Regions from separate parts of the Neobacillus sp. DFD-2R genome, predicted to be linked through region 1. Evidence: predicted binding sites of a transcription regulator. Region 1 holds the regulator's gene; each other region holds the start of a gene.
The links. Region 1 encodes LexA, which represses DNA repair genes until DNA is damaged. Its sites were predicted from a motif close to CGAACATATGTTCG; they were not measured.
Positions count from the first base shown of each region.

Region 2: the regulator LexA is predicted to act here: its motif matches at 2,112-2,125, upstream of AC3ANV_RS08130 (YqzH family protein).
Region 3: the regulator LexA is predicted to act here: its motif matches at 1,500-1,513, upstream of parE (DNA topoisomerase IV subunit B).

Region 1 covers NZ_CM173228.1:3,887,754-3,891,041, forward strand. Annotated here, with positions in the region: gene AC3ANV_RS19410 (YneB family resolvase-like protein) at 1-508, opposite strand, end outside; gene yneA (cell division suppressor protein YneA) at 528-851, opposite strand; gene lexA (transcriptional repressor LexA) at 1,011-1,634, shown strand; gene glnA (type I glutamate--ammonia ligase) at 2,390-3,288, opposite strand, start outside.
Region 2 covers NZ_CM173228.1:1,660,203-1,663,490, forward strand. Annotated here, with positions in the region: gene AC3ANV_RS08120 (MBL fold metallo-hydrolase) at 1-965, shown strand, start outside; gene AC3ANV_RS08125 (SDR family NAD(P)-dependent oxidoreductase) at 998-1,795, shown strand; gene AC3ANV_RS08130 (YqzH family protein) at 1,841-2,032, opposite strand; gene AC3ANV_RS08135 (Y-family DNA polymerase) at 2,194-3,288, shown strand, end outside.
Region 3 covers NZ_CM173228.1:2,602,377-2,605,664, reverse strand. Annotated here, with positions in the region: gene parE (DNA topoisomerase IV subunit B) at 1-1,386, opposite strand, end outside; gene AC3ANV_RS13025 (CoA-binding protein) at 1,689-2,102, opposite strand; gene AC3ANV_RS13020 (sensor histidine kinase) at 2,218-3,063, opposite strand.

The sequences.
Region 1 (3,288 bases):
TTGGGACTTCAATTTTTTCTCGACCGGAACTCTCACCAAGATTTTTTAAATTTTTCTCAGGCTTATATCCTTGATTAACCGCCCGTTTCATTCCGCGCTTAATTTTTATATTATGGAGTTTGCGCTGATATTCTTCGACCATACCTACAATTTGTAAAACCATTGAATCAGATTCAGATAACTGCAATTCACCATTATGTGAAATACTATAAAGCTTTATTCCCTCTTTTAATATGACGTGCAAAAGAGCAATCTTTGCATTTCCTCTTCCGAGCCTGGTTTCATCCTGAATTAAAACAGTTTGTATGTGCCGATTTTTTATTTCCTCTAATAATTGAAGTATTCCATCCCGTTCGAGATCATACCCGCTAGCTTGCTCCTTTATAATCGAAGTGACTTCGAATTGATATTGTTTTGCCAGCTGGGTCAGTTCTTCCTCTTGACGATTTAAAGAAGTTTCCTGAGTTTCTTTCGTTGTACTGACCCGGCAGTATATAATTGCCTTCATAAAAAATCAATCTCACTTTCTATTCCCCAGCGGCACTGGCAAACTCCGTAGCAGTTGATGCTTTTTTTGGCACTGGGATGACTATTTCTTCACCTGGAAAAATATGATCATCTTCTATTTTATTATGACTTTTAACCCAATTAACGAATTCTTCGTTTGATAGAGAATGCTGCCCGGAAAATTGATCAGAAATTTTCCAGAGCGAATCTCCTTCCGAAACGGTAAGCTTTACAAACTTATCTTGGTCATCGGATTTAAAATGGCAGGATATCATCATTGCAACTGAACAGCTTAAAACGAAAAGTATAATAGCATAAGAGTATTGGTTCCACAATTTTCTCATAATTAACACCTCGTAAAGGAATATATGTTCGCTTTTGTTGAATTAATTATAATACGAACATCCGTTTGATGTCAATAAAAATTCGAACTTATGTTTGTATAAAATTGGAGAACATGTTATAATTAAGACAACATTAACCAGAGCGAGGTGTAACTTTTCATGGCAAAAATATCAAAACGGCAACAGGATATTCTTGATTTTATAAAAGGAGAAGTAAAGAGTAAGGGATATCCTCCTTCTGTACGTGAAATTGGCGAAGCTGTTGGACTGGCATCCAGTTCAACTGTTCATGGACATTTAGCACGATTGGAAAGCAAGGGGCTTATTAGACGCGACCCTACCAAACCAAGAGCAATCGAAATACTGGAAGTCGATGAAAGTGCACACATCCCAAGAAACCATGTTGTAAATGTTCCTGTGGTGGGTAAAGTTACTGCCGGTCTTCCTATAACGGCAATTGAAAACGTTGAAGAATATTTTCCTCTTCCTGAAAGGCTGGCACCTGCAGATGAGCAGGTATTTATGCTGGAAATCATGGGTGAAAGTATGATAGAAGCAGGAATTCTTGACGGAGATTACGTGATTGTCAAACAGCAGCCAACGGCAAATAACGGTGATATTGTTGTTGCAATGACGGAAGAAGATGAAGCCACCTGTAAGCGATTCTTTAAAGAAAAAGATTATATTCGTTTGCAGCCGGAAAATTCTACAATGGAACCGATTATTTTGAGGAATGTTTCTATTTTAGGCAAAGTTATTGGTGTATATAGACATATTCATTAAAAGAAAACGAGCCGGCACAAAAGTGTGCCGGCTCATTTTCTTTGGACAATTTTTTACGATCGCTGACTTTGGCCCTTATTGTTTGGATCGAGGATAAAAATACAATTTTTCGTTGATAATTCATTTTTAAATTATAGGGGCATATTAAAAGCATAAATGTTAGCGGTTTGGGGAAGGTTATTGTTCAATATCGAGGATTCAGTCCTTACAACTTGAACCCTCGATGACATCAAGTAAGAATAACTAATGAATTAAATTATTGTAATTGATTTTGTTGGCCCATTTGTCCCATCCCCATTTGCTGATTAGATTGTTGCTGTCCTTGCTGTAAACTACTAAGTGTACTTTGCAGATGCGTTAATTGCTGTCTAACGTCACTAAATTCTTGGGCAATTTCAACATCAACCTTTTTTTCACTTCATCTTCAATTTTTTTCTTAGTGTTATTATCCATAATTACCTCCAATTTTAATTAATAGACCTCTTAAGGCCCAGATGCTCTATTGGAGATTTTCTATCCTTAAAATTTTTTATCAATAATTTTTTTTAAATTGAATAAAGTTGTAATTAGGGAAAACAGAAAGTATCCTCCTAAACACTGGCGATACTCTCACCTAAGTCGGAGAAATAAGGGCACCCGCTATCATTGACCTCATCCTTCATTTTGCGGGGATCATCTTTAACTAATTAAAAAAAAATCCGGATTGCCCATATACAAAAAAAGCCTTGAAGCATAGAGCCTCAAGACTTTTTTTATTAATACATGCTCAAATATTGTTCGCGTTCCCAAGGGTGAACGACTGTACGGAACATATCCCACTCGATTTCTTTCGCTTCTACGAAGTGTTCGAAGATGTGCTCTCCAAGACCCGAAACGATTACTTCATTAGATTTTAATTGATCTAAGGCTTGAGCGAGTGTAGCCGGAAGATCAATAATGCCTTCTTCTAATCTTTCATCCTTGCTCATCACATAGATGTTACGGTCAACTGGTGCCGGTGGAGTTAATTGGTTTTTAATGCCGTCTAAACCAGCTTTTAAAAGCACAGCCATTGCAAGGTACGGATTTGCTGAAGGGTCAACGCTACGCACTTCTACACGTGTGCTTAATCCGCGTGATGCCGGAATACGAATTAGTGGTGAACGGTTTCTTGCAGACCATGCTACGTAGCAAGGCGCTTCATAGCCAGGGACTAAACGCTTATAAGAATTCACAGTTGGGTTTGTTACCGCTGTAAAGCTTGGAGCGTGCTTTAGAATACCAGCAATGAATTGACGGGCTGTATCGCTTAACTCAAGATCGCTAGTTGGCTCGTAGAATGCATTTTTACCATTTTTGAATAAAGAAAGGTTACAGTGCATTCCGGATCCATTTACACCAAATAGTGGTTTTGGCATAAAGGTTGCATGTAAGCCATGCTTACGGGCAATCGTTTTTACAACAAGCTTGAATGTTTGAATTTGGTCACAAGCTGTTAAGGCATCTGCATATTTGAAGTCGATTTCGTGTTGGCCGGGAGCTACTTCATGGTGAGAAGCCTCAATTTCAAAGCCCATTTCTTCTAGCTCAAGAACGATATCACGACGGCAGTTTTCACCTAAATCTGTTGGTGCTAAGTCAAAATAACCGCCTTGGTCGTTTAATTCTAATGTTG
Region 2 (3,288 bases), 2.2 Mb from region 1:
CAGAATGGAAAAACGGAATTGCCAAAATCACTTTACCGACTCCTTTTCCGGTCGGAGATGTAAATGTGTATTTAATTAAGGGGGAGCGTTTAACGCTTGTTGATGCGGGGCCGAAAACGGAGGAATCCTGGAATTCATTGACAGCTCAAATGGCCGATTTAAATTTGAGTCCTTCTGACATTGAGCAAGTGGTTCTTACTCACCATCACCCTGACCATGCGGGAATGCTTGATTTTTTTTCTGACTCGTTAGAGGTGTACGGACACCCGTTGAATGAACGATGGATCCATCCGACAGAAGCTTTTCTTCAGGAACAAGAGAATTTTTTCCGTGCGCTTTTTCATGAGTTGGGTCTGCCTGAGGAATATTTACCGCTGCTTTCTTTGTTAAGAAAATCACTGAAGTATTCCTGCAACCGTTCACTGACAGGGCAGCTTCTTGAAGGGATGAGACCGCCCGGACTCAGTGAATGGCAGGTAATTGAAACACCCGGCCACGCTCAAAGCCAAATTGCTCTGTTCCGCGAAGCGGACGGAATTTTAATTGGCGGTGATCTTATTCTTGCCCATATTTCACCGAATCCCTTACTTGAACCGGCTGCACCGGGTGAGAGGGAAAGGCCGAAGCCGCAGCTGCAGCATAATCACTCGATGAAAAAACTGCTTTCTTATCCGATTTCATTCGTATACACGGGGCACGGCGAGGAGGTCTATCAGTTAGCTGACCTGATTGAAAAAAGGCTAACCCGTCAGCACGAGCGGGCCATGACGGTCCATCATTGGCTGAAAGAAGAGCAACTCACCGTTTTTGAAATCTGCAAACGTCTTTTTCCGGCCGTCTATCAGCGTGAATTGATGCTAACGATGTCGGAAACAGTCGCCCAACTTGACTATTTATCATCTATCGGAGAAATTAGTAGTAATAATGATCAACCCGTTCTCTATCAGGCTACGTCTGAAGGCTAATGGAACCGGGTTTAAGCCAGAGAGGTGATAGGATGGGTAGAGAACATTTAAAAGGTAAAAATATCATCATTACCGGGGCATCCGGAGGAATTGGAGCGGAAATTGCTAAGCTTTGTGCGGCTGGCGGCGCCAATCTTGTGTTGCTTGCGCGGAGCATTGATAAACTTCAATTGCTGCAAGGGGAGCTGCAGCAAAGCTTTCATGTTAAAGTAGATGTGTTTCAGCTTGATGTGTCTGATACTGAACAAGTCCGGAAAGTCTTCGGTGAGATCTTTGCGTCGGCCGGCTATATAGATATCCTTGTGAATAATGCGGGCTTTGGCGTTTTTCGGGAAGCCCATGAAGCAACAATCGACGAAATTAAAGGGATGTTTAACGTGAATGTGGTCGGGTTAATAGCATGCACCAGCATGGTATTGCCGAAGATGCGCGAAAGGCGCTTTGGCCATATTATTAATATTGCCTCCCAGGCGGGGAAAATTGCCACGCCAAAATCGAGTGTGTATTCTGCCAGCAAACACGCCGTTCTTGGATACACGAATTCGCTTAGGATGGAGCTGGCCGATTACAATGTACAGGTTACATCTGTGAATCCAGGGCCGATTGCTACCAATTTTTTTGAAATAGCCGATGAAAAAGGCACGTATGTAAAAAATGTTCAAAAATTCATGCTTAAGCCTGAATATGTGGCACAGAAGGTCGTTGATTCCATGCTCACGAAAACAAGGGAGATTAATTTGCCGCGGTGGATGAACCTGGGGAGTATTGTCTATGTTCTTTTCCCGAGGGCTTTTGAACGAATTGGTAAACGGATTTTAAATCAGAAATAGTTTGTTACTCAAGCCTCTTTTTCAGAGGCTTTTTATTTTTTAAAATCATCCTGTTAAAAACTCATATACCGTATCATTCACTACCTCATATAAATCTGCAGTCGGTTCTGCTTCCTTTGTTTGGAAAATCCGATTGGTCAGCTCCTCTAAATCTTTTTCACCGATAGGCATGGAATCAGATTCATAATATTGTTTCAAACAATTTTTAATCATTTTGGTAATCAGCTTTTTCTCCATGAGAGCACCTCACACCGATTATACCGCATTTTTCTGTATTTTCCACATTGGAAAAAAGGCAAAAAATTTCCATTGAATACGAACGCATATTCGCTTAAGATAGTGAGTATACTGATATAGAACTGTTGTTCGCTAAAATGTATTTTGTTGGAGGGAAAAGTATGGTCGATTACAGCACCGCACCGCAAAATAAAATTTTATGTGTCGACATGAAGAGCTTCTATGCAAGCTGTTCGGCTGTCATGCTTGGCCTGGATCCTTTGAATTGTTATTTAGCTGTTTGCGGCAACAAAGAACGACAGGGAAGCATCGTGCTTGCTGCTTCGCCGCGTCTGAAAAAAGAATTTGGCATCAAAACCGGTTCGCGGATGTTTGAAATCCCAAACGACCCAAGGATTAAAATTGTCGAGCCGAGTATGGCAACTTATTTGCGCATTTCCACCGAAATTACCCGTGTTTTTAACCGTTATGTTCCAAAAGACGCACTCCATACCTATAGTGTGGATGAAAGCTTCATTAAAGTCGACGGTGTCATTCATTTGTGGGGGGATGCTGCAACCATCGCCCAAAAAATAAAGGATGATATTGAGCGGGAATTTCAGCTGCCTTGTGCGGTCGGGATTGGTCCCAACATGCTAATGGCAAAGCTTTGCCTCGATCTTGAGGCGAAGAAACATGGAATTGCCGAATGGACGTATGAGGATGTACAGACAAAGCTTTGGAATGTTTCACCGCTCAGGGAAATGTGGGGGATCGGTAGACGTGTCGAAAAAACATTAAACGGAATGGGAATCTTCACTGTTGGCCAGTTGGCCCGATATGATTTAGAACAATTGGAAAAGAAATTCGGGATCATGGGGAACCAGCTTTATTATCATGCCTGGGGAATCGATTTTTCAGAGCCGGGTGCCCCGATTATCCAGGGGCAAATCAGCTTTGGAAAAAGTCAAATTCTCCTCAGGGATTACAAAGAGGAAGAGGAAATTAAGCATGTTATTTTAGAAATGTGTGAGGATGTTGCGCGACGGGCAAGAACACATCAAAAGGCGGGAAGAACGATTAGTCTTGGAATCGGCTACAGCCAGGATGAATTTGGCGGGGGCTTTCACCGCGCGCGGACCATCAAGCAGCCAACGAATGTAACGATGGACCTTTACCGTGTTTGTCTCGAATTATTTCATGAGCATTATAACGGAAAAACGGTAAGGCAAATTTCGCTTGCGATTGGAAACATGGTTGATGACCGCGAGCTTCAG
Region 3 (3,288 bases), 1.3 Mb from region 1:
AGCTTTTTCAGTATTAATAACTTTACCCCGTAAAGGAAGAACAGCCTGAAATCGGCGGTCACGTCCTTGTTTTGCCGATCCTCCCGCGGAATCACCCTCAACCAAATAAAGCTCATTTTTTTGAGGATTACGTGATTGTGCCGGTGTCAGCTTACCTGATAATACAGCCTCTGAACGTTTGCGTTTTTTCCCGCTTCTGGCATCTTCACGGGCTTTTCTTGCCGCTTCACGGGCTTGATAGGCTTTAATCGATTTTTTTATAAGCAAGGAGCTAATATCAGGGTTTTCTTCGAGGAAATAGGAAAGATGTTCTGAAACAACTGCATCTACTGCAGATCGGGCTTCGCTTGTTCCTAATTTACCCTTTGTTTGTCCTTCAAATTGTAGCAGTTCTTCAGGAATTCTAACGGAAATGATTGCGGATAGGCCTTCGCGAATATCTGCACCATCAAGGTTTTTGTCTTTTTCTTTTAACAAAGAAACCTTTCGGGCATAATCATTGAATACTCTTGTCATTGCTGTTTTCGATCCGGCTTCATGTGTTCCGCCATCCTTTGTCCGAACATTATTGACGAAGGATAGAACATTTTCCGAATAACCATCATTAAATTGGAAAGCAAACTCCACTTCGATGCTGTTTTGTGTTCCTTCAAAGCTGACAACTGGGTGGAGGACGTCTTTTTCTTCGTTTAAATACTCAACAAAAGCTTCAATCCCATTTTCATAATGAAAGACTTCATGAAAATCATTCCGGTCATCGATAATCTCGATTTTTAATCCTTTTAACAAGAATGCTGATTCTCTTAACCTCTCACATAATGTTTCAAAATTATAAGTAGTAGTCGAAAAAATGGTTGGATCCGGCTTAAAATGTATGGTTGTTCCTGTTTGATTCGTTTTGCCGATTTTTTCTAAAGTTGTAACCGGTTTGCCGCCATTTTCAAAGCGTTGTTCATAGACGAACCCATCTCGCTTGATGGTAACAGTTAACAATTCAGACAATGCATTTACAACAGATGCACCGACTCCGTGTAAACCGCCGCTGGTTTTATAGCCGCCTTGGCCAAATTTTCCACCCGCATGGAGAACAGTTAAAATAACTTCAGGAGTTGGTTTCCCCATTTTATGCATTCCTGTTGGCATTCCGCGTCCTCTATCAACGACGCTAATGGAATTATCTTTGTGTATGCGAACAATAATGTGATCTCCAAAACCGCCAAGGGCTTCATCAACCGCATTGTCCACAATCTCATATACAAGATGGTGCAGACCGCGTGAATCGGTACTGCCAATATACATTCCCGGACGCTTTCGAACGGCCTCAAGACCTTCAAGCACCTGTATGGCATCATCATTATAATCAAAGGCTTGCTGATTTCTTGCCACTAAAATACCCCTTTCATTCCTTACAAAAAGAAAACATCCTTCTGATTGCTTAAAAAAATAGTTCATAAATCTTTCGTTTAAAAGATTCGATAATCCTTTAAGAATTTTTAATTAGAACAAATGTTTGTCGTTACTATTTTACCACATGTTCTTTACGCGTCTATGCTTAATTGTAGCGATTTATTTCGATTTGGCAAATACGTTCTTCGAAACAACATATTTTTGTAATAAAATTTATCATCTAGAATTGGTAAAAAAACGAAAAAACTGCCTTATTTTATTTCGGCAGTTTTTTGTTTTTTCTATTTTGTTAAAGCATGTTCAACTTTAATACAGCGGTCCATCACAACCGTATAGCCCTTATCTTTTAGAAATTCATATGCTTCTTCATTGAAAAGTCCAAGCTGTGCCCAAAATACATCGGCATCAATTTGAGCAAACTCTTTGGCAACATCAAACAATTCCTCTGAACGGCGGAAAACATTTACAATATCGACATGACCCTTAATATCCTTCAGAGACTTAACTGCTTTTACACCGAGCACCTCATCTACAGTAGGATTAACAGGTATAATTTCATAGCCCGCTTTTTTCATTACTTCGGTTACTTGATAGGAAGTGCGGGTAGGTTTATCACTTAAACCAACAACGGCTATTTTTTTTGCTTTTTTTAAAATAGCTCCAATTTCTTCACGGCTTGGATTTTCGAAGCCCATACTATTCACTCCTTAAAGATTTTTCTTTATTTTACCTTTTTCTTCTAAAAAAACATAATGAAACCTCTTCGAATATGAAAGGGCTGGGACGCAGCTAAGCTTTTATTGTAATATCCTATAAAGCAGATGCAAGTTCCGGTATAATTACTGAGGTCGCTTTCGGAACAAATAGACTGAAACTTGCACCATCATCCGTATTATCCACCTTGACACGACCGTTCATATTTTCTAAAATCATTTTGGTCATATAAAGCCCAAGCCCTGTTCCATGAGCTCTTGTTGTAAAGTAAGGGTCAAAAACCATGTTGATGATTTCTTTTTCAATTCCACCCGCATTATCGATAAATTCTGCAATTATATACTCTTCTGTTTCAGTGATTTTGATTCGTATTTTTCGATTTTTAATCTCACGGTTAACAAAAGCATCTCTGGCATTGGTTAGAATATTTAGAACTACCTGGCTATATTCATTTGGAAAACCATAAGCCATTTGCCTCCCCCTGTATTCAAACTCCACTTGGATATCATGGTTTTTTAAGCTTGAAGAGAAGATTGAAAGGGCATCTTCAATCGATTCAGCTAGGGGAAAGGAAGTCCTTTCTTTATTGGGGCGGTAAAATTTCCGAAAATCATTGATGGTATTTGACATATGATTAATTTGAATCATACATTCCCTAGTAAATCGGTCAATATATTGATTGTTAATCTCTCCGAATTCAGAGGTTTCTTTCACATCTTGTATTAAAATAGATAAACTCGTAAGCGGCTGGCGCCATTGGTGACCAATAGTTGCAATCATTTCTCCCATAGCAGCAAGCTTTGATTGTTTAATTAAGATTTGGTCTTTTTGCTTATTTTTGGCCATCTCTTCCTGTATTCTTTTTTCTAAAATGCAAATCACTGCCTCATACTTTTCTGCAAGAGCCCGATAGCTTTCTTCATTTTTATTCAGTTTTTCCATAGCTCACAAGCCCCCTAAAAAATCGTTACCTAAATTATAGAGTTACAAAAATACTCATTCAATGAATTATCATATGATTTGAAAATTCTCCATATTTTTGTAATAAAATAGCCTTTTATTGTTCGAACTTTTGAAACAAAAAAATAGACCGGCACTGGTCTATTTTTTTGTTATGGTTGGAACTGTATTCATAATGTCTAGGGAAATGATTAACTTGGCTTCTAT